2 regions of the Colwellia sp. 6_MG-2023 genome follow, and region 2 is predicted to be linked to the other one. Evidence: predicted binding sites of a transcription regulator. Region 2 holds the regulator's gene; the other holds the start of a gene.

Region 1 (12,092 bases), on a different contig from region 2:
AGTCGTATTCACCAAAAGCATTAGGTAAACCTGCATTCGGATGTGCAGAAACCGCGAAATCAGAGATTCGGCTTAGTTCAGCAACATATTGACGTAATTCAACAGGTCCTAAAGCACAATTTAAACCAAATGAAATCGGCTTAGCGTGACGTAAAGAGTTATAAAACGCTTCGGTCGTTTGACCGGATAATGTACGACCAGAGGCATCGGTGATTGTGCCTGAAATCATTACCGGTAAACGCACACCTAACTCTTCAAAAACTACTTCAACAGCAAAAATGGCGGCTTTAGCGTTTAAGGTATCGAAAATGGTTTCGATAAGAATAATGTCACTGCCACCTTCAATTAAGGCTTTAGTTGATTCTATGTATGCTTCTTTTAATTCATCAAAAGTAACGTTACGAAATGCAGGATCATTCACATCCGGTGAAATTGAACAGGTACGGTTTGTTGGACCTAAAACACCGGCAACAAAACGAGGACGTTCAGGGTTTTTTTTGGTGTATTCATCTGCTGCTGCACGGGCAATTTTAGCCGCTGCAAAGTTAATTTCAGCGCTGTACTCTTCCATATCATAATCGGCCATAGCAATCGTAGTGGCGTTAAATGTATTGGTTTCAAGAATATCTGCACCGGCTTCAAGATATTCAAGGTGAATCGCTTTTATGATATCAGGCTGAGTAAGCACTAACATATCATTATTGCCTTTAACATCCGTATGCCAATCAGCAAATCGCTCTGCTCTAAAATCTTGTTCTTCAAACTTATAGGCTTGGATCATTGTTCCCATAGCACCATCAAGAATTAGAATATTTTTAGCCAATTGCTGTTCGAATAAAGCGAATGAAGGATGTTTTTTCATGGTGTATCGGTTTCCTATGGATAAATCTTTAAATCAAATTTGGGATATCTACAAAACTTAAATGACGGTATCTGGATGTATTGCTTTGATATTAGAAGCATCCAATTTATATGGGGTAATTTGATAAACATAATAATTAAGCCAATTAGTAAATAATAGACTACCATGACTTCGCCAAGAACCAATAGGAGGATTATTTTGGTTATCGTCTTTATAATAATTTTTAGGTATCGCCGTGCCACTATCATTTAAGCTATCACGTAAAAATTCTTCGTGTAAAGTAGAGGTATCATATTCAGGATGGCCTGTTAAATAAACTTGTTGCTTATTTTTACTCGCAGCTAAATAAACTCCAGCTTCTTCAGATTCTGCTAAGACTTTTATTTGTGAAATACTTTCATAATCTGATTTATCAATGTAGCCATAGCGAGAATGCGGCACATTAAAATTTTCATCAAAGCCACGCGTTAAAGGTTCTTTTTCATCAAGTGCTTTGTGATTAAAAATTCCCGATAATTTGTTTTTTCTTAAATGGCGATTCAAACCATAGTGATGGTACAGCGCGGCATGTGCAGCCCAACAAGAAAACATTGTTGAAGTAACATTTTTTTCTGCCCAATCAAAGACTTCACATATTTTATCCCAAAAAGTAACTTGTGAATAATCAAGTAAAGCTAACGGCGCTCCAGTAATAATTAAACCATCATATTGTTTATGTTTTACATCATCAAATAAATGGTAAAAGGTATCTAAATGCTCTGTTGGGGTATTTTTCGATTCATTGGCATTAATACGAATAAACTCTATATTTATTTGTAATGGAGTATTCGACAACATGCGCAGTATTTGCACTTCTGTTTCAATTTTATTTGGCATTAAATTCAAAATAGCGACTTGCATTGGGCGTATTTCTTGAGAAATGGCCCTATGTTCAGACATAACAAAAATATTTTCTTTATCTAACACTGATAATGCAGGTAATTGATCTGGAATTTTAATTGGCATAACGCACCTATGACGAAGAAAAAGCAAACAAAGTATAGAAAAACTATACTTACAATACTACTTAGATTGCTAGATATGTCAACATCTAAACGTTTAGATGGCTAAATAGGCTAATAGCTATAAGCGAAATAAAAAAGCCGACTGATAAAGTTAGCCGGCTTTGTTAAACGTTTATATTTATTATTTTAAACTTTGTATTATTAAAAAGTGCTAGAGATGCCTAGATGAAGGGCGCGGGGTTGACCACCAAAAAAACGGTAGGCGTCATAAGCATAATCAGCACGACTAGCATACTTTTCATCAGTAAGGTTTTCTATTCGAGCAAACAAACGAACTTTATTATTTAATTGTATGGAGCCTCTTAACTGAAATAAATCATGGCCTGCATATTCATGTTCATTTGCTGGATCTAAGTAGTATTTCCCCATGTGTAACCACTCTAATTCGATTTTACTCAATAAAGTTGGTTCCCAAGAAAGTCTTACATTACCAAGGTGTTTAGGTGCTGTATCAACCTCATTACCATGAACAACACCACTACTTTCGCGATCAAATTCATATTCATGTTGTGCATAAGTATAATTAACAGCAATGTTAATACGGTCAGAAATATTATAATCCAACCCTAGTTCAATACCTTGATGAGAGGTTTTACCATCAGTAACATTCAAGCCATTATCATCACGAAAGAAGAAGTTTTTCTTAGTCATGTAATAACCTACTACTTCATAGGTTAACTTAGCTGAAACACCACGAATACCTATTTCAGTACTGTCAATCTGTTCAGAATCAACCTCTCCAATCACCTGTTGATTTTGCAAACGATATAAATCGGTGGTTTGCGGTGCTCTAAATCCTTGTGACCAATCGGCAAATAAGGCTACATCGTTATTTATACGGTAATTAAAACCTAATTTTGCACTGGTATTATCAAAGCTATCAATATTGTCACTCGGCCGTTGGAATAAGCAACCTATAGGTGACTCATTATCATCAAGACATGGACTGCCATCAGCTTTAGTTGTTCCATCAGCTATCAAATTTTCATAGTCATATTTCGTGTTATCAAACCTTAAGCTACCGGTTAACATAAAGTTATCATTTAGCTGCCAGTCACCTTGAATATAAGGAGCTATGGTTGTTGCTTGTACTTCATAATCATAATGTAAGCCTTGTTGACGTGCTTTACCGAAACTATAACTATCGGGTATCTCTTGAGTTTCAGTCAGCTCACCATTGGTCCAGTCAATATCAACTCCCATAGTTAAAGATAACTCTTGGTTCACTTGCCAATTATAATGACTGACTAACCCTATACTGTTATGACTGTTTTCTTCAATCGCTCTTGAAGGTAAATAATGCTGACTAAACTCCATCTCATTAACACGAAAATAAGGCGTAATACTTAAGCTTGTCTCGTCAGTTAACTCTCGCTGCCAGTTTGTTGCTAAACGTAACGATGTCCATTTACGATAGGCATCACTATCACAATTCTTTTTCATTGCATTAGAATCTTTGTATAACGTTTCTGCTGCATGAGTTGATGCGTAACAACCGTCACCATTATCAGCAGATGAAATAAAACCTGCTGTTTTTTGATCAAGGGTAAAGCCTGAAATAGTCGTTCTAAGTTGGTCTTTTCCCTGATGATAGTCATAGCGTAATCCAAGCTTCAATGATTCAAAGTCACTGTTTTCTCTATATCCGCCATCGTTAACCGCTTGAATATTACCACTAACGCCATGTTTACCCATTTCAATGCCACCACTGCCTTGCAATTGATAACTATCATTTGGGCCACCGAGCACCGTAATATTACTTTTATCACTTGGCGCATTTGTTAAAGCGTTAATTACACCATGTACTGCATTGGAACCATAAGTTGCACTAGCAGGACCGCGAATTATTTCAATTTCTTTTGCTTGAGCAAGGTTTAACTCGGATAAACCATTGTTATTCGCAAAACCTGCTGCTCGAGTAGCAATGCCATCTTCAAGAAATAAAAAGGCACCCGCAGCTCCAGGGCCAGTTAAAACGGGAGAACGTAAGGAAGGTAAGGATTCCATACCGTTGTTGGTTTGAACGTGTACGCCTGTTGCTCTGTTTAATATATCACTGGGGTGTACAGAGCTAACTGAGGCAATATCTTCACTTGAAATGCGAGTAATATTACCAGCTAAAGTAAGGAGATCTGCTTGCTGATGAGTACCAGTCACAACAATAACCTCAGGATCTATAGCCCTTTGACTTAAATCAGGTATTTCAGTTTTATCTGTTGCCGCAAGTACAGTAGAACTCACTACTGACAAACAAGCAATACAAAGGAGTGATAGCGGAAATCGTTGTAACATAATTATATCCTTCATCATGCTTCTTTAGTCATAATGCCGGCACCTATTACTGACAGCTTGCCAAATAGACCTCCGAAAACAACAGATAAAGATATAAGTAATAATGGGTTGTCAAAATTGATATTAGTTAAAGTGGCAATAGACATTTTATCGCTAGTTTGTAGAAGATAAGCAAACGTTGCTGCATATGATAAAACTGAAGCAGGTACAGCCCCGAAAATTTGAAGGTTTGATGCAAATACAACAGTAAAAGCTGTAACAGCTACAACAATAGCACTCCAAAGTGGCATACCTAAGGTCTCACCTAAAGGAATAGTTAAAACAATATAAGCGGCAATCCAACCAATTACGACGCCAAAAACACCACAGACTATCGTGTCTTTTAAGGCCTCATTATGTCCACCAAGGGCAGAAAAACCGGCCCAAGAGATAAAAATTGCCCAAATTAAAATGTATCCAGATAGTGGGCCAAATGCGAGCCAAGTTGCTAATGCGCCGACAAGGGCGATACTTAAAGATGTTGCGGTTATTTCTTTCATAATAATCTCATTCTCATTGATGTTAATAACCCTCAAGCAATGCTTCTATACATAACAAGAGGGTTACTTAAAAGCTATACGCTAAATTAAAGCTGTATAATTTAGAAAGTTACAGACAGTTCAGCCACTATGCCGTCCCATTCAGCTTCACCAGTACCATCGGTAGCTTGACCACCAGAAAATGCTTCTTCTGTTTGTTTAACATATTCTAACTTTAACAATACATTTTCTTCGATTGTGTAACCTAAACCTAGTTGAATACGATCTAAGGTGTCGTCACCTGAAATTCCAGTTGACTCATTAGTCGACTGTGAATAACGTGCTGCAAGGTAAACAGTATTGTTAATATTATATTTAGCTTTAACACTCATGAAACTAACTTCAGAATCTTGTTCGGTAAAGTTTGCAGATACTGGACGGTATCCAGCAATACTAGAATCAGCCCAGCTGTAATCATCTTGAGCTTGACCATAATAGGCATTTAATTTGAAGTTATCCGTTTCATACTGAGCGTCTAATTGCCAAATAGTAGCATTGATACCAGGGACAATAGCAAAGTGACTACCACGACCTGGTGTACCAGATACACCATCAGTATCGGTTCCAAATTCATAGTTATCGCCATCACCAACCCCAATAAGTGAGCCAATTGGAGCACCACCAGGATCAGTACAATTACCACTTCCACAATCTAAATCAGCATTAGTAAGAAATATACCCCCACCTATTGAGAAGCCATTACCAAGTCCAACAGTGCCACGTAAACCAAAGTTGTAACCCGAATCTTTACTGAAATCTGTAACAAAGCTAGGCTTACTTAAAACAGCATCCCAAGTGTAATTGTCTGATAAACCGTAAAGCCAAAGACCTTCTTCTGCTGTAATCATATCTACAGGGCTGTTACCGATTAATGGGTTACTTTGAACAGCAGCACCATCAGAATATTCAATGAAGTTTTGAGTAGTAGAAATGACATTACCAACTCTAAGACCCATACCATCTTTTTCAAATTGGATCCAAGCTAAATCTTGAGCAAAGTTGGGATTATCATTTGGCTCTTCTGCTAATTCAGCGAACACTGAAATATGGTCTGTCACTTGTGCATTAAACGTTAGTGCATAACGTAAACGATGGAATCCGCTATCTTGATCTTCTGGAGCTCTTGCAGCACCATCAACTTCTATAGCTGATTGCCAAGATTGCATAGCAGCGCCATTAATCTTAAGTTTACCATCCATAAACTCTACAGCTTGAACTTGAGTAGCCGTAACACTCAATGCTAATAAAGCTGCCACATTAGCGGCGATCATTGTTTTTTTCATTGTATTCCCCTTTTTTATTCTAATGATTTTTTAATACTGACTTCATATCGCAATGCTTATGCCAAATAAAAAAACAGTTGAATAAAAACGTAAAAATAAAACATTAATCATTGATTAAAAAGTATATTTTTTATTTTTTATTTGTTTTAAATTGACTTCTACAGCTGTAAATTGACATTTTTATTAGTACAGATGTAGCGGGCTATATGCGAATTGCAACAACTGTGTATAGAGAAGCAACCAAAGATCAAAGGAATAGCGCGGGTAATAGCGAGTTATAAAGATAAGATATCGCGGTAAATAGAGCTTGAAGTAATCATATTTATGAAGAGAAGTGAGGTTTTGCTTTATGAATTATCAACTCAGGTTTAAGGTAGTACAACGCTATACAGAATAATTAGTTAACAACAAAATAGTATTACCTAAGCTTATTTTATTGCTAACTATTATTTTTAATAATTTACCTGTCCTAAAAAATATCATTCGGTTGAACGATATTAAATTTTTTCATTTTTCGATAAATAGTTGATCGACAAATACCTAATTCCTCTGCAACACCTGTAACATTCCACTTATGCAGACGTAGTGAATTGAGTAAAATATTTGCATCTTGATCATTGCAACTCACAGTAGAACTACTTTGATTATCGTCATTTGCAGGTACAGGATTAATAATAGAGCAGCCATTAATGATATCATCGGGGAAATCATTGATTGTAATTGTTGAACCCTCTTTTATAGCTAAAGCATATTTAAGTACGTTTTTCAGTTGTCGAATATTACCTGGCCATGAATAATCTAACAGAAATTGATAGGCTTGACGCTCAAATTGAACATCATCAAATGATGTGTTTTCTGACTTTAATACTGACGTAATAACGTCATCTTTATCACTACGCTCTCTTAATGGAGGTAATTTCAAAGACATTCCATTTAAGCGATAAAAGAAATCTTCCCTAAAAGCTTTATTTTTTATTTGTTCTTGTAGGTTCTGATGAGTCGCTGAAATCACTTTAACATCTAATATTTCAGGAACTTCCGCACCTAAGGGTAGCACTTCCTTTTCAGCAAGCGTACGTAGAAGTCGAGTTTGCAATTGAATTGGCATATCGCCAATTTCATCAAGGAATATTGTACCTCCATTAGCTTGGCTAAGTTTACCTTTCATACCATTTTTACGCGCACCAGTGAAAGTACCATTTTGATAGCCAAATAACTCACTCTCTATCAATGATTCTGGAATTGCTGCACAATTAAGTGCTATGAAGGGGCCATTCGCTCGATCACTCTCATCATGAATTGCTCTTGCAAAGGCTTCTTTACCTGTGCCAGTTTCTCCTTGAAGAAGAATAGGAATATCTTGATTTATGATTTTTTTGATCCGACTAATACTACTAACAACACCTTGATCATTGCCTTGAAGTTGCGCTAGCGAAGGGTGACCATGATGTGTTTTTTTTGTTTCACTTTTAGCTTTAACAGAATGATTACTTTTACTGAGTAATCGCATAGGAAAATTAATTTGTAGTTTAAATTGTTCTTCACTATCGCCTATTGTGATTAAAGAATCCGTTAATCCGCCATTAGTGCTACTTTGTAACTGTTCAATCGATAAGTTTAATAATACCTCTACTTTTTTCCCAATCAACTCGCCTGAAAATAGCATCGCATATTGGGCAAACGAGTTTCGGTTTGCACCAATGATATTCCCTCTTTCACTGAAGGCAATTAGACACTCTTGCCCTTCTTCACCAAAATTATTAGTAGATTTTATTGCTACAATAATATTATTACGATGAAAGTGGTAAAAATAACTATTTTCAATCATTCTGGCATACATAGTGACCAATTTAAGCGTTAAAAACTGTGTTTCTTTTCCTCCGCTTGCACTTAAACAAGATGCATTAAGGCATCCCATAAAATTACCTAATGAGTCAAAAATAGGTGCCACTGAACAACTAAGTTGACCGCTATTCCTATTATAGTGTTCTTGGCCATGCACAATTAAAGGTTGCTTTTCTATTAATGACATACCTATGGCATTAGTACCTGATATTTTCTCATTCCAACAAGATCCTAATACAAACCCTCTTGATTCAAAAAGTTCTATTCCTGCGGTAGGTAATTGCTTGGCTACGGTCACTCCTTGACTATCCGCAAGCAATACAGCTAAGCCGGCTTGATTTAATGCACGACCAAAACTATTGACACCATCAACTGCAATTTTAAAATAGTCTCCCATTAACTGTTGGTGGTTATTTAATTCATGTGAAGTAAGTACAACCCTTTCATTCTCAGAGTCGGGATTAAGCTGATAATCGCTATAGCATCGTTGCCACGATTCAATGATCATAGATTCAGGTTTAATCGCTCTTTGCTTGAAATCTCCCGTGACATAAGCAACAACATCTTCAACTTTTCTATTGGCCGGATATTTAGGTATCATTATTATTCTCCTGACTCATGTAAATGCCTTAGCTAGAATAGCAAATACCAAGCCAGATATAAAACTACTAGAAATAAGTAACTCTTCTCTCTCTTAACTTCAGTAGTTTTAGACGAATATACTAACTAACCTCTTAAATATATCATCATTATGTTGCTTTCATTATATCATTTGACTTAACGAAACTTATGTAAACGTGCGACTCCTTATGCGACACCAGTAGCATAGTGCGTCGCATTTAATGCAACAAGTGTCGCTTTTTAATTTAGTTTTAACGTAACTAATCAGACCTTAGTACTTCATGGTTATATCCAGGTACTAAGATAATAGCTTCTTTCAAAAAACTCGACGCTAATTGCTTGAGATTTTTTTATACAAACTTATCACTAGCTTATGATTGTTTATTCACCGATGACACCCGTCTCTCATGAAGGAATCACTATTACTCTGAGTCAGTAACTTTATTTTCATCTTTACCCTTACCTGCCTGTTTAATAGTATAAAATTTATTAATAGGTATAGAATTTATTACGCTTTCAAATCGCTCAAGTCCAGGCCACACGATACGGATCTCATCAACGATATCAGAATCAGCTAACCCAAAATGTAACTCTGATGGGGAGCTTGAAATAAAACTACCTCCAGAACGAATCTCTTGTAATTGCGTTACACCATTGGCTGTAACATAGACTTTTGCACCGATAGCTTGTGTGTTTTTACCGAGACCTTGCAAGGATAAATGGATAAACCCATAACCAGTAACTGAAGAGGCATTATTCTTATAAAGCAATAAACGATCTTGATGGTTACTAACAAGAATATCAACATCACCATCTCTGTCATAATCTAAGCAAGCAACCCCTCGACCAGATAATGTATCAGTAATCCCTAGATCAGCACTTTGTTCGGTAAAGCTACCATCTTTATTAGAGATAAATAGTTTACTTGGTGTATTGGCAAACTCTTGCATAGCACGCTTTAATTTCATATAGGCAAATGGACTCCCCAAATGCTTACGGAGTTCACTATCGAGATCAAAGCCATTCACATGAAAGATATCTGGCCACTGATCATTATTAAAATCGGCAAAACAAGCTCCCCATGCCCATAAGCCTTCCGCAACACCGGCCTCATCAGTCACATCAATGAATTTACCACCTTGGTTATTGTATAAACGATTCCCCTCTGTCCCCCAATTTCCTTCAGCCACGCCATTAGGATCAGACACACTACTGACAAACCAATCAAAATCACCGTCATTATCGTAGTCAGCAATAGCGCTTCCCATTCCATTGTCGTCTGTGATCTGCGAAAGATGGGTGGTATTTGTAAAGCTGCCGTTGCGATTATTTTTATATACTTGACTCGTTTCAAAATCTGCTGCCATTAATAAATCTAGATAACCATCATTATCTATGTCTGAGAATGCACCTGTAAATGTAAAATCGGTATTACCAATCATATCCATTAAGTTTGCGCCTTTATCGGCTGGTACAAATGTTAAAGTTTCATCGGTACTGATATTCTCCCATAAATGATTAGGTTGCTGGCCACCTAAACCCGGTCCTCGCCAATGCGTTGTAAGTGCGTCTAAATCACCGTCTAAATCATAATCAGCAAAAGCAAATGACCAACTGGTTAATTGTGCAGCAATCCCAGAGTTTTTCATGGGGATAAACTTCTGATTGTTATGATTTATATATAAAGTTGGATTTTGACTATGTTCGTCACCACCTAACTCTCCTGCGACAGAAGATAAACTAGGGTGAATCAAATTTGAGGTAATAATATCTAAATCGTTATCACCATCAATATCTACCATAGCAACACCATTAGATAACTCTTTAGAAGTGATTCCCCACTCTTTTGAGATATTCGTAAAACTACCGTCTCTATTATTACGATATAAGGCGTCAGCAGAATTATCTCCTGTTGGCTGAAAAATATCTGGCCAACAATCACCATCAACATCCCCAGCAGCGACTCCACCACTAAAAACTAAACGTTGTGCAGATTGTAAATTATAAAGTGGCCACGATATATGGTGACGCTGAGTGAGCCCTGAAATTAAGCCCACCTCATCAAATTTATGCGGTTTATTTTCGATCTTACTTGGTTTAGAAATCTTACAACCAAATCGATGAGACTCAAGAATGACAGCCTTTACAAGTCCTGATGATTTAATGCTACTTTTAGCATGATTTACTAAGGTTTTATTAACACTTGCTACAGGCTTAGGCGGGGGGGAGAAATCGCCTATTTTTGCGTTTAACCGCAAAGAATCGGGAGCAGTGTCATTTTCATTAGGTACCCAAACAGCGAGACAATCTTGGTCATTTAAGCAAGGATCAGTGAGTGCACTAAGGAATGCTGCTATAGCTTCTCTTTGATGACTATCAATATTTACTTTACTGGGAAGTTTACTCACTCCACTTTTTTGCTGCTCAAGTAAAAGCTCAAGGGGTTTTTGAGAATGCGCTTTAGCCTGTGAATTAAGCTCACTGACATATTTCATTTGTGGGTTATTCGAAAAACTAAAGTCATAATTTTCTATGGAACTTACAGGATCTATGTGGTGTGCGATGACATCAGATAAATCAGTAAACGCACCTGAATGTGTATAGGGCTCTGTAGCTGTCACATTCAGTAAGCTAGGTGTTCTAAATGCGAACCTATCACTATCATTTTGACTCACATTACGACGACCGTAATCTTCACCGTTTGGCTGCTTTCCCTTGCCTAACTGTGGTGCAGCAATATTATGGAATTCTTCATCAGAGAAAAAAGGTGGTGTATGACAAGAGACACAATTAGCGCCACCTTGTTTTGCTTTATTAAAAAACAACAATGCACCTTCCACTTCTAAGTTAGTCAACGCATCTTCACTTCCTTTAACATAGGCATACCAGTTGTTATCTATCAACACTTGAGTAGATTGATAATAAGAAATGGCCTTTTCAATGTTATTAAAAGTAATTAACGAATCAGCATTACCATTAGGTACGCTAAACGCGTCTCGGAATAAGGCTAACCAAGATTGGTTTTTATCATTTTGTTTCATTCTTTCGACAAGTGCTTCACGAATTCCTTCGTGGGTTTGTGAAGTAGCAAAACTGTAACCTCGCATTTCGTCATTTGAAACAATGGGAAAACGGGTTTGACTAGCAAGCAGATCATTTCCAGCGAAAGTATCTCCTTGCCATAAATTACTATCAGGTGTGCGATGGCTTTGACCTTCACCACCACTCTTAGACTCTTTATCTAAGACAAAAACACGCCCATCGTAAAACATCGCACGATTGTACAATGAAGCATTAAATGTACTTTGAGAATGGCGCGCGACATTAGGTGCACCATCAGCATGAGGATCGGCTGAAGACTGCCAGTCATGCCATCTCCCAGGACCAAGTAACTCAGGATCATAAGCAGCTTCTCCTACAGGCAAACTGAGTTTATCCCCTCCCGCTAAATAAGGGTGATGACAACTTGCACAGGCAACATCTTTATTGCCACTAAGTGATCGACTAAAAAATAATTCTTTGCCTAAGGTAAACAGCGGTGAGGATG
Region 2 (12,092 bases):
TTTAATTAACTTTTTGATAAATTGATGCTTAAGTTGTTCCTCAATCACAAATTGATCGCGTAGTTCTTTCGAATTTCCCGTATATTTCAAAACACCAATAGCATTAGATATATAAGAAAGTGTTTCTTTGTAGTTAATTTTTAGCAGCTTTTTTCTATCAGTAATATCTAAAATACGAAAACGATCTTTTTTACCATCTTCTCCACTAAAAATGACGCGCGCCTCAGGATGATGATGACCAATATTTTGTAATAACGCGGCCATCAAAAGAGGTATTCTAACAAGCTCAGTAAAACGCTCCCGCTCAGCTTCATCCAACTCAACAAAAGACTTTCCGTTAAATTCAGTTAAAACTTTCACAATATAAGGATCGTTTAATTCATTATCGAGTAGTAATCTATCAAGTAATCGTAGAGATAAAATTGCTTTATAAAGCACTTTATTTTGTTCGTTACAAACAGCAACTTTACTGCCTTCTGTTGGGCTAATCAATTGAATAGTCCCCAATAGTCGTGCTGTTTTTCGGTTACTTTCTTGTAGCGTATCACCTTCTGCCAACTCAATAATTTCACAACAAATGGATTGCAAATGATTATGACGTTCTATTTTTTCTAGCTTATGTAACGTGTCACTTTCAGTGCTAGTTGTCGAATGTGATTCTACAAATTCATTGTTATCAAAGTAATGTATTGCTCGTTCAAGCAAAGAATCATTTAATATACTGCGCCCATAAATCTTCCCAACTAAGAGCTGCACTTGATTAGTATAATGTGTTTGATTATTAGGAGCTTTAGGCATTACTTTATTATTTAATTATTGAATCAATAAATGATAGTTAATAATGCTAGAAAATACATAACTAAGCAACCAGAACAAAAGCAAAGAAACAAGTTCAAAGACTAACTCTTATAACGATTATTACATACCACTTAGCTTGTTTTTTTAAGCAATATTTAACATATAACTTAAACAGTATAGCATAGTTAATTTTACTTGATTTAGAGGGTAAACCTGTCTTAGCGCACGATAAGCTATTAGTTTAGCCCTTTTATTTTTACTTGATGTTGCTTATGCGCTAATTGCTGACAAATATTCACAAGATCTGAATGTAAACCACCTGCAGTAACATCTCGCCCTGCACCTGGCCCACGGATAATTAATGGATTTTCTTGATACCAATGACTACTAATTTGAAAAATATTGTCGCACGGTGTCAAATTAGCAAAAGCATCTGTTTGTGGTAATACTTCTAAGCTTACTTTCGCTTGAATATTGCCAGACTCATCTACATTTAAGCGCGCCACATAACGAATACAGCTTGCTTTTTTGTTAGCATCAGCTAACGCATCAGCAAAATAATCATCTAACTCATTCGCCCTTGCTAAAAATTCTTCTCGACCGATACGTTGTAAATTTTCAGGGACTAGGTTGGTACAATCAATATCATCAAGTGACAGCTCAAAACCAGCCATACGAGCTAGAATTAATAACTTACGTTGTACATCACGGCCTGATAAATCTTCACGTGGGTCGGGCTCTGTTATCCCTTGCTCAAGTGCATTAATAAGTAACGTTGAAAATGCGGTAGAACCGTCATAGGTTTCAAACAACCATGAAAGTGTACCCGAGAAAATCCCCGCAATGGCCGTAATGGTATCGCCACTATTATTCAAATCAGCAATAGCATAATTAATGGGTAATCCAGCACCAACGGTAGTATTACCTAACCATAAACTGTTGTTTCTATCTGCGGTATTAACCAAGTTATTGTAGTGCGCAGTATCTGATGAAGCAGCCCACTTGTTCGCACCAATAACGTGAATACCGCGCGTTAAAAAGTCTTGATAAAGTAAACTAAAATCTTCACTTGGCGTAATATCTACCACAATTAATTCATCATAAGGATGATTACTTAACCAAGATAATAATTCGTCGTTGTTATACGGTTTAGCTGCTTGCTTGAATAATGACAGTGCTTGATTCACGTCAATGCCATCGTTATTGATCAAGGCTTTTTTCGACGATAATAATCCAACAAGGTGAGTATTTTCTAAAGCATATATTCTATTTAGCTGTGCGGGTAATAACTCAAGGAAACGTTCACCAATATTACCTAACCCTGCAATAAGCAAACCTATGTGGCGAGAGTCTTTAGTCATATCATGATGAACTTTATTCAATAACTCTGTACTACATGGCTCAGCTAGTACAGCAATAACACTATGATTATTTTTACTGTTTACTAAAAATAGAGGTTGAGCACTCTTTAAAGATCGCTTAAAGCGCGCTTTAATATCGCCGCGTTGTGCAACGTTATGTCCAACCGTTGCAATAATAGCCGTTGGGATAAAAGTGACTTCAATATCGTGACTAGCTAACCATTGACTTAACGCTTTTTGCTGAGATTGATTGATAACAATAAAGCCTTGTTTAGCATCAGCACAAATAGGCGTAAATTCAACTAACGCTTTTCTGAATAAATTAGCGCCTAAGTTCTCTGTTAAGTCTTCAACCGAATCCCCAATAAAACTTGTTGATTTCGCTAAGATAAGATCATTTAAATAAGTTACTGAGAGTTCTTGTTTTGCAATATGGCCAAAAGTGCCGATTTCTGTACCGGCAACTTGTGAATCAAAGCTACTTGCTACGTGTAAGTGACAATGATGCGATAAGTTTTCATTAACCAATGGCATTAACGTTTTGGCATGCAAGACAGGATTACCTAAACGTCCTAGCTCTTTTGCTACACCATTTGGTAAGCGATGTAATTTTCTCGCATTAGGAACAACGCGCGGATCAGCGCTATAAATACCGTCAACATCGGTCCATAAAGTGACATTATGAGCACCCACTAACGACGCGATAATAGTTGCCGAATAATCACTACCATTACGGCCTAGCGTACAAGTTTTACCGCGACTATCACGACTAATATACCCTGTAATTACGGCTAACTTGCCAAACTGTAGTCGCGTTTTAAATTGTGCACTACTCAAGGCATGATCAACTGCACAATTTTGTTCGTTGTCTATCACGAGAAAATCACGGGCATCAACCGAGTTACTTGGGCAAATTTTTTCATTTAATAACGCTGATAATAAACGTGCAGACCACAATTCACCGTAAGCTAAAATATCATTTCTGTGCTGAATGATATCATTCGACAGCCAAGTTCTTAACTGAACTATATCGGTAGATAATAGTTGGGTAAGCTGCTTGGAACTTTTTTCATTTAATAAGGCATTGATAAGTAACAGTTGTTGTTGCTCTAACTCGCTCAACGCTGCTGTCAGGTCAGCACTGTCTGTGTGCGCTAATATGGCAAACAAACTATCGGTGGTTTTACCGTTAGCAGACACAACAACGATGTCATTGAGTTGGCAATTTTGTCGGATAATATCAACAACGCGCTCTATGCACTGCGCATTAGCTAAAGAGCTACCACCAAACTTATGAACGTTAACAGCATGTTTAGCTAATTTATTTTGAGGTCTTTGTGATTCTGTCATTTATTCTTCTACAAAATTATTATTTATTAACGCGTTTGGCTTTGTGCTAAGCCATGCGCTAAATCGCCCAAAATGTCATTAATATCTTCGATACCAACGGAAATTCTTACTAAAGAGTCGGTAATGCCAGCAGCTAGTCTTGCGCTTTCGGCCATACCGGCATGAGTCATTGTTGGCGGATGACAAATTAAACTTTCAACACCACCTAATGATTGCGCTAAAGTGAACAATTTGAGATTAGCGAATAATTTTTTCACCGACTCAACACCACCTTTAACATCAAAACTTAGCATAGCGCCAAAGCCTGCTTGCTGTTTCTTAGCAATTTCGTGTCCTGGATGATCTGTAAAGCCTGGATAATAAACTGACTCTATCGCAGGATGATTTTTTAGAAATTCAGCAACTTGCTCAGCATTTTCTTGATGCTGCTTTATGCGAATTGGTAAAGTTTTTAGGCCGCGTACAGCAAGAAAACTATCAAATGCACTGCCAGTAATACCAATACAATTTGCCCACCAAGCTAACTCATCACCTAAAGCCTGTTCTTTAGCCACTAAAACACCACCAACAACATCACTGTGCCCGTTGATATACTTAGTAGTAGAGTGAAAAACAATATCTGCACCCAATGTTAATGGTTGTTGTAAAGCAGGAGATAAAAAAGTGTTGTCGACAGCAACTAAAGCACCTACTTCGTGACTAGCCTTAGCTACTTCTTCAATATCAACTAAACGTAATAGTGGATTACTTGGGCTTTCAATTAGTACTAATTTAGGTTTTTGTGCTAATGCTTCTGTTAACGCCTGTTGGTTATTTTGATCAACAACAATTAACTTAAATTGACCACGTTTTGCTAAATGGGTAAATAGTCGAAAGCTTCCTCCGTAACAGTCATGAGGAATAACAACAAGATCATCAACAGATAGCAGCTGACAAATTAATAATACTGACGACATGCCAGTACTTGTCGCAATACCCACTTTACCTTGCTCTAATGTAGCGATAGCTCGAGCGAAGGTTGCTCGGGTTGGGTTACCAGTGCGAGAATAATCAAATTCACGTTTTTCATTAAAGCTTTTTAATGAATAAGTGCTAGATAAGTGAATAGGGGCAACAACAGCACCATGTTGTTTATCGGTATTAATACCCGCCTGCACTGCCGAAGTAGTAATGTTTTTAATTTTAGTATTCGACATTTTTATTCCTTATTTTCATTAACTAACACCATAAACTTATATACTCAATGTTTTGGATGTTTGGACGTCTATAACTCTAAACGTTTTGACTATTTAGGTCAAGAATTTTTAGACATCTAAACTTCTACTTGACTGGATTTCTGCAACCAGTAGAATTGCATGATTAAGAAGAAATAAGTATATGCTTCTATCTTTCAATTAAGCTTAATCAAGTTTTCATTAAGTGTTAATTAAATAATACCGTTAAATGCGTTTTTATAGTCATATAAAAATAATAATTAACCATTTACATTAATAGCTACAGAGGAATTTACATGGCTGAGTGGAATGACGAATATATTAATCCCTATGCCGAACATGGTAAAAAGAGTGAGCAAGTAAAAAAAATTACAGTCTCAATTCCTTTGCGTGTCTTAAAAGTATTAACTGATGAGCGAACTAGACGCCAAGTAAATAATTTACGCCATGCGACTAATAGCGAATTATTGTGCGAAGCATTCTTACATGCTTTTACTGGGCAGCCTCTACCTGATGATGAAGATCTCGCTAAAGATAATGAGGAAAAGTTACCCGCTAGTGTTCGTCGTATTTTAGAAGAAAAAGGAATTACCGACTTTAGTGCTTACGAAATAGATGATGACGAATCAATCTAAGTTCGATTGAGTAAATAACTAATCTAAAATAAAAAAAGTAGCAACCTCGATAGAGTTTGCTACTTTTTTTTGTGCTTCATTTTTTGTGCTTCATATAAGAGTAGCCAATATAGCTACAAAATTCGCAACAAGATAAGTTATCCGTGGTATGGCTTACTTAAACGATGCACCGACTCAATAAAGTGTCCTGCATGATCTGGATTCACATCAGGGTGAATACCATGGCCTAAGTTAAATACATGACCGGTACCGCCTTCACCAAAGCCTGCTAATATTTTAGATACTTCCTGTTCAATACGCGGTAATGGTGCATACAACATAGAAGGGTCCATATTGCCTTGTAAAGCAACTTTATCACCAACACGTGCTTTTGCTTTTTCTATATCAATAGTCCAATCAAGTCCTACCGCATCACAACCTGTCGCAGCGATATCTTCTAACCACATACCACCATTTTTAGTAAACAAAGTTACCGGCACTTGACGGCCATCATTATAACGCGTTAAACCGTCAACGATTTTATGCATATATTGTAATGAAAATTCTTTGTAATCACGTGGTGACAATACGCCACCCCATGTATCAAACACCATTACTGATTGTGCGCCAGCAGCAATTTGTGCATTCAAATATGAAATAACAGAGTCGGCTAACTTATCAAGCAATAAATGCAGTGTTTGTGGTTCAGAAAACATCATTTTTTTGATTTTAGTAAAAGCTTTTGAGCTACCACCTTCAATCATGTAAGTTGCCAACGTCCAAGGGCTGCCAGAAAAACCAATTAACGGCACGCTACCATTTAGTTCTTTTTTAATAGTACGAACGGCATTCATTACGTATTGTAATTCACCTTCAGGATCAGGTACGCCGATTTTTTCAACATCAGCTTTACAAGTAATAGGACGTTCAAACTTAGGTCCTTCGCCTGTTTCGAAATATAGGCCCAAACCCATGGCGTCAGGAATTGTTAATATGTCGCTGAATAAAATAGCTGCATCAAGTGGAAAGCGACGCAACGGCTGAATAGTAACTTCACAAGCTAAGTCAGCATCGCGACAAACTGACATAAAATCGCCAGCATCTTTACGTACTGCTCGGTATTCAGGTAAATAACGTCCTGCTTGTCTCATCATCCAAACAGGTGTGTAATCTACTGGCTGCTTTAAAAGCGCACGTAAATAATTATCATTTTTTAATTCAGTCACCAATAAACCCTCTAATTTATTCATTGTTTACTTACTTGAACTCCCCAAAATAGGAATAACAAGTAAATTATGCGCGTATTCTAGCACTCGTGGTATTTTGAATCTATGCGACAAATCAATTCATTTACGCTTAACATTCATCCCATGAAAAATATTTCAATTTAGTTACATTTCGCTAGACATTATTAATATGAATAACAATCAATCACTTAATCACTAAAAAGCATTAGTTATGCTTTATACGAAATTTATCGTCGAGTTTATGCTCTATTAAAGTTGTTGCAGTGATGAAAATGCTTTGCTATAAAATACCTGCGCAAACAAAGAAGCACTGATTAATAATAAAAATACTTCTGAGCATAATTAATAAGAAGCTTGATTAACAAGACCATAATGCGAGCATTTCAAGCCTTTCTCTTCGAGAAAGGCTTTTTTATTTGTGCTATAAAATGTATAGCTGAAAATTTATAGTTCAAATAATTATTCATTATTCCTTTCAATAGTATAAAATCGCCTTCATAGCACTTTCCTTTAATTTACGAAACTAGAGAAGAATAATGAATAGCCCACAACGTGATATAACTTTAAGATTTTTAGCTGAACCACAAGATGTAAATTTTGGTGGTAAAGTCCATGGTGGTGCGGTAATGAAGTGGATAGATTTAGCGGCTTATGCTTGTGCAGCAGGTTGGAGTGGTCGTTATTGTGTTACTGCTTATGCCGGTGGCATCCGTTTTATTTCACCAATTCATGTGGGTAGCTTGGTAGAAGTAGAAGCTAAAGTTATATACACAGGTAATTCATCTATGCATATTGCCTTAGAGGTAAATGCCTGTGATCCTAAATCGTTAAACCGACACTTAACGACCAATTGTATTGTTATTATGGTTGCCGTTGATCAAAATGGACAATCTGAAACTGTACCACAGTGGATTCCGAAAACAGAAGAAGATAAAAAACAGCATAGTACTGCAATAAAATTAATGGATATGCGCAAACAGATTGGCAGTGAAATGCAAATTTTCGCTCAGTAACTAGCTCAGTAATAAGCAAATTTAATGATGGCCAAATATATTGCGTTCACTATAGTTATTCTCGCTATTTTATTTAGCAAGCCAAGCTTTGCTTTAGGTAAACTTGGCCATCAACTTGTTTGCCAATTAGCATTTGAACATTTGCCAAAAACACAACAAAACAAAATAGCCGGCTTACTCAAGACTATTCCTGCTAAACATAAAAAACTTATTAATAATTTTAATCAGCAAAAAGCGAATAGCGCCATAACTTTTGCTAATGCTTGTACTTGGGCTGATACAATTAGACATTTAAAAAAGTTTAAAGCTTATAGTTCCTGGCATTATATGAATGTCCCTCGTTCACAAAATAAAGTTAATACAGATGAATGTCAGCAAAATTGCTTGCCTCAAGCAATTTTACAACACCAACAAGCCTTAGCACATACTCAAAGCCCTTATACATGGCAGCAAGCACAAACTTTATTGTTTTTAGGGCATTGGTTAGGTGATATACATCAACCTTTACATATTAGTTTCAAGGATGATTTAGGCGGTAACAAAATCGCCTTTGCTGATACTGATGCTAAATGCAATAACCTGCATAGTTATTGGGATCATTGTATTTTATATAAAGGAAAAGAAACTAGAACAAAGTGGCTGTCCTCATTAAGGAGCCAATGGAACAAAAGCCCTCAACCAAATTGGCAAAAGGAACAAGTTTGGCAATGGGCTAACGAATCTTTTCAAATAACGACAAAGTCGACTTTTAACTATTGCCACAAAGATAACCAGAGCGTATGTCGAAAGCCTCAAGGTAAAATAACCTTATCGCCTGATTACCTAAGCCAATATCAGCCAATTATGGAGCAAAGAATACTACAAGCCGCACAGCGCTTAACAAACGTATTGGCGGCTTCATTATAGTTGCTCTTTTCTTTGTTTATTGAGGCTTGTTCTTTTCTTCAATCCATTGAGACATATACTTAGTGCTTTTATGATGGTGATGGTTAAGCATACTACCAATAAAATTACGTTGTCGGTGTTGTTCTAAATTCTGTAGCAAGTTTGTTAAGCAAGCTGAAAGTGTTGAGAAATGCTGTTCTTGGTCAAATAACAATTGTGCATTCTGTTTGCCTAATTCACTCGCGCATTGCCAAGTGTCTGCTTCTTGATAAAGCTTTACTGCTGCATCAGCAATACTTTGTGCATCGTTTGCAACCGCTCCTGCCCAAGGTAACTGAGTTTCCATCCCTTCAATACCAATATTGGTGGTAACTGAAGGCGTTGAACACAACATTGCTTCTGCTAACTTACCTTTTATACCTGCACCAAAACGCAAAGGCGCTAAACAGACCTTCGCTGATTGCATGGATTTTATCGCGTCATCAACCCAACCTTTAACCAAAAAACCTGTTTTTACATCATGTAAATCGGTCGCTTTAGGAGGTGGGTAAGCGCCACATATATGAAGCTCCGCCTTAGGTAGCTGTTTGCGAATTAATGGCCATATTTGTTGTTTTAACCAAAGTACTGAGTCCCAATTCGGTGGATGACGAAAGTTTCCAATAGAAATAAAAGCTTGTCGTTGTTCGTAACTTGGGTTGTTCAGCATAAATTGCTCATCACTAAAAACAAAAGGTACGTAGTGCAATAAACTCTTATCTACCTTGAATAAATCCCCTAACAATTCAATTTCTTTCGGTGAAATCATTAAGGTAACATCGCAACGAAAAATAGCCGCAACTTCTCGCTTAGCTAAATCAGATGTTAATAAGTCAGTGTCTGTCATCTCACTATTTTTTTTATGCGCATCGTGTCTTGCATGGCGTAAACAAAAAAGATCTTCTGTGTCTAAAACTCTTAAGGCCTGCGGACATTGTTCGATAACACGCCAACCAAACTGCTCTTCCATCATAAAGCGGTCGAACATCACAACGTCAGGCGCAAGTGAGCCAATGAAATCATCAAAACTCGCACAGTTAAGCTTAATATCAACACACTCAACATTAAGCGCCATGAGATCAACCATATGATCGGTACGTTGCGCAGGGCTAGCAAATACGACTTGATAGCCTTGCTGCTGAAAAAAGAAGATAAGTTGCAGCATACGACTACCTGCCGCAGAAGAATTTGGCTCAGGCCAAACATAACCAATAATAAGAAGTGTGTTCATGTAAATCTAGGCGCTTTAAATAAAAAGGAGTATACACGCAGTTTAACATTGATGGCAGCTTGATATTATCTTCCTTCGAACATAAAAAAAGCCACTGATCGTTAATTAATGATCGGTGGCTTTTCATTCAATAGTAGTTATGCTGGTTACTGCTAACTTAAGCTAAGCCTGTAACCATGAAACTAACATTTATTTTCTATTTATCAGCAGGAGCTGTGCCTACTTGTGGTGCTGGCTCACTTTTTTGAATTTCTAATAACTCAATTTCAAACTCTAATACTGAGTTACCAGGAATGCGTGGTGGATTACCGTTAGGCCCGTAAGCTAAATCAGAAGGAATTGTAAATTTGAATTTAGAACCAACTGACATTAATTGTACGCCTTCAGTCCAACCTCTAATAACACGATTCAGTGGGAATACAGCAGGTTCGCCACGGTCATAAGAACTATCAAATGTTTCACCATTTAAGAAAGTACCTTTGTAATGTACTTTAACAGTATCAGTAGCAGCAGGCTTATCACCTTCACCTTCAACTAATACAACATATTGAATACCTGACTCAGTTACCATAACGCCTTCTTTTTTAGCGTTATCTTCTAAGAATTTTTGGCCAGTCGCTAAACTTGCCTCAGCTTCTTGAACAGCTATTTCTTGCTGCTTAGCTTTCATTGTTTCATCTAGCTTAGTCAATAATGTTGTAATTTCTTCTTGTTCCATTACTGATTTATCATTAATGCTATCAACAAAACCTCTAACGATTAAGTCTTTTTCTAAAGCTAAACCTAGTCTCTCATGCTCTTCTAGATTGCGTTGCATATACATGCCGATTGACGCACCTAAACCGTAGGCTTGTTTTTGAACTTCTGCTTCTAATACAGGTGCTTTAGCTTCTTCTTTAGCGCCTTCTTGACAACCAGCTACAGCTAATAATGCAACAGCAACTAAAGTGGGTTTAAAAAATTTCATTTATTTCTCCGTAAAAACATCACAATTGGAGAATCCCCCAATCCATCTATTGTCTTTTGTTTACACCATCTATTGAAGAATTAAATCCAAGATAAGGTTAAACAATTTTAAAAAACGCCTTATACTAACGAGAAATGCGCCAATAAAAAAGTATTAATATGTTGCTTAACTTTTCAAAAAATATAAAACATCGCTTAACGACGATAAAAGTACTGGCTGCATGCTCACTTTCTCTTCTATTTATGCAGGGCTGTACACCTTCTGTGGATAAGCCGATAGCTCGATACCTACATGCTGTTGAGGGAAGTTATGCGGCAGATATTTCTAATGACGGCAAATGGAGTGTAACCTCTTCAATTTATCATGGAATTAGTGTTTGGGATTTAGAAAAAAATGCCCTCACCTACCAATGGGCTCAACAACAGGACAGTAGTGACAATTTAGTCCTGACCATTGATATTAGTGATAATAATAGCCATGCATTAACTGCAAGCAGAGAAAATTTTGCTCTGTGGAATATCAAAACAGGCAAGTCTGAAGGGTATTGGAAAGTAAGAGAATCTACTATTCGTGATATCAGCATTAGTAATAATGGTGATTATTTACTTATAGGTAAAGGCAATGGCACGGTTCTTCATGTTACTGTTGATACTGGCAGACGATTAGAATTTTTAGGCCATAAAGAAAAAATAAATTCTGTAGATATGACACCTAACGGAAGAATAGCCATGTCTGGCGGTAATGATTTTACGGCTTACATTTGGGATACTGTATCAGGACAAGTTATTTATCAATTTAACCATACATCGCGAGTATCGAAAGTAGCATTAGATCCACAAGGTCGTTTTGCTTTTTCTGCCGACAGTATGAAGTCAGCCCATATTTGGGATTTAAAAACAGGTAAATTGATATCAACACTCAAAGGCACTAAACGCCAAGAAGTATTTAGCTCTATACAATTTTCTCCTGACGGAAAAACCTTAGTAACGGGCGCAGCCAGCAGTAAGGTGAGCGTTTGGAATGTTGACACCGGAGAACGCACTGCTTCGTGGCACGTTACGCCAAAAGAAGCAAAAATACCGACAGGAGCAGTTGTTTATAGCCTGGCATTTAGCGATAATAACACCTTATTAACCGAAAGCTCTTCAGGCTATGCTGAGCTTTGGCAACTCCCTAAAGAAAGCAATTAAATGACAGCTAACAAATCAGAAGAAAATGCTATCCAAATTCTTGAAGAACGTATCAATGCGCTTGAAACTCGAAACCTTTTTCAAGACGATGTTATTGAACAACTAAGCGCCGAATTAACCGTTCATCAAACACAAATTTCTGAGCTAAGAGAGCAAATTCAATTAGTTGCTAATAGACTAAAA

The links. The regulator MetJ, encoded in region 2, represses methionine synthesis genes. The targets are predictions, from matches to a motif close to TAGACGTCTAGACGTCTA.
Region 1: the regulator MetJ is predicted to act here: its motif matches at 1,954-1,971, upstream of metA (homoserine O-succinyltransferase).

Annotation. Positions count from the first base shown of each region.
Region 1 is NZ_JAUOPP010000003.1:2,981-15,072, forward strand. It holds gene metH (methionine synthase) at 1-862, opposite strand, end outside; gene metA (homoserine O-succinyltransferase) at 920-1,867, opposite strand; gene Q4503_RS02715 (TonB-dependent receptor) at 2,068-4,218, opposite strand; gene Q4503_RS02720 (DUF1097 domain-containing protein) at 4,233-4,757, opposite strand; gene Q4503_RS02725 (porin) at 4,859-6,079, opposite strand; gene Q4503_RS02730 (sigma-54-dependent Fis family transcriptional regulator) at 6,549-8,525, opposite strand; gene Q4503_RS02735 (FG-GAP-like repeat-containing protein) at 8,968-12,092, opposite strand, start outside.
Region 2 is NZ_JAUOPP010000014.1:100,810-112,901, forward strand. It holds gene Q4503_RS10685 (hypothetical protein) at 1-798, opposite strand, end outside; gene metL (bifunctional aspartate kinase/homoserine dehydrogenase II) at 1,035-3,509, opposite strand; gene metB (cystathionine gamma-synthase) at 3,536-4,705, opposite strand; gene metJ (met regulon transcriptional regulator MetJ) at 5,020-5,358, shown strand; gene hemE (uroporphyrinogen decarboxylase) at 5,496-6,563, opposite strand; gene Q4503_RS10710 (acyl-CoA thioesterase) at 7,121-7,597, shown strand; gene Q4503_RS10715 (S1/P1 nuclease) at 7,622-8,503, shown strand; gene Q4503_RS10720 (glycosyltransferase) at 8,520-9,752, opposite strand; gene Q4503_RS10725 (FKBP-type peptidyl-prolyl cis-trans isomerase) at 9,949-10,719, opposite strand; gene Q4503_RS10730 (WD40 repeat domain-containing protein) at 10,878-11,909, shown strand; gene Q4503_RS10735 (SlyX family protein) at 11,910-12,092, shown strand, end outside.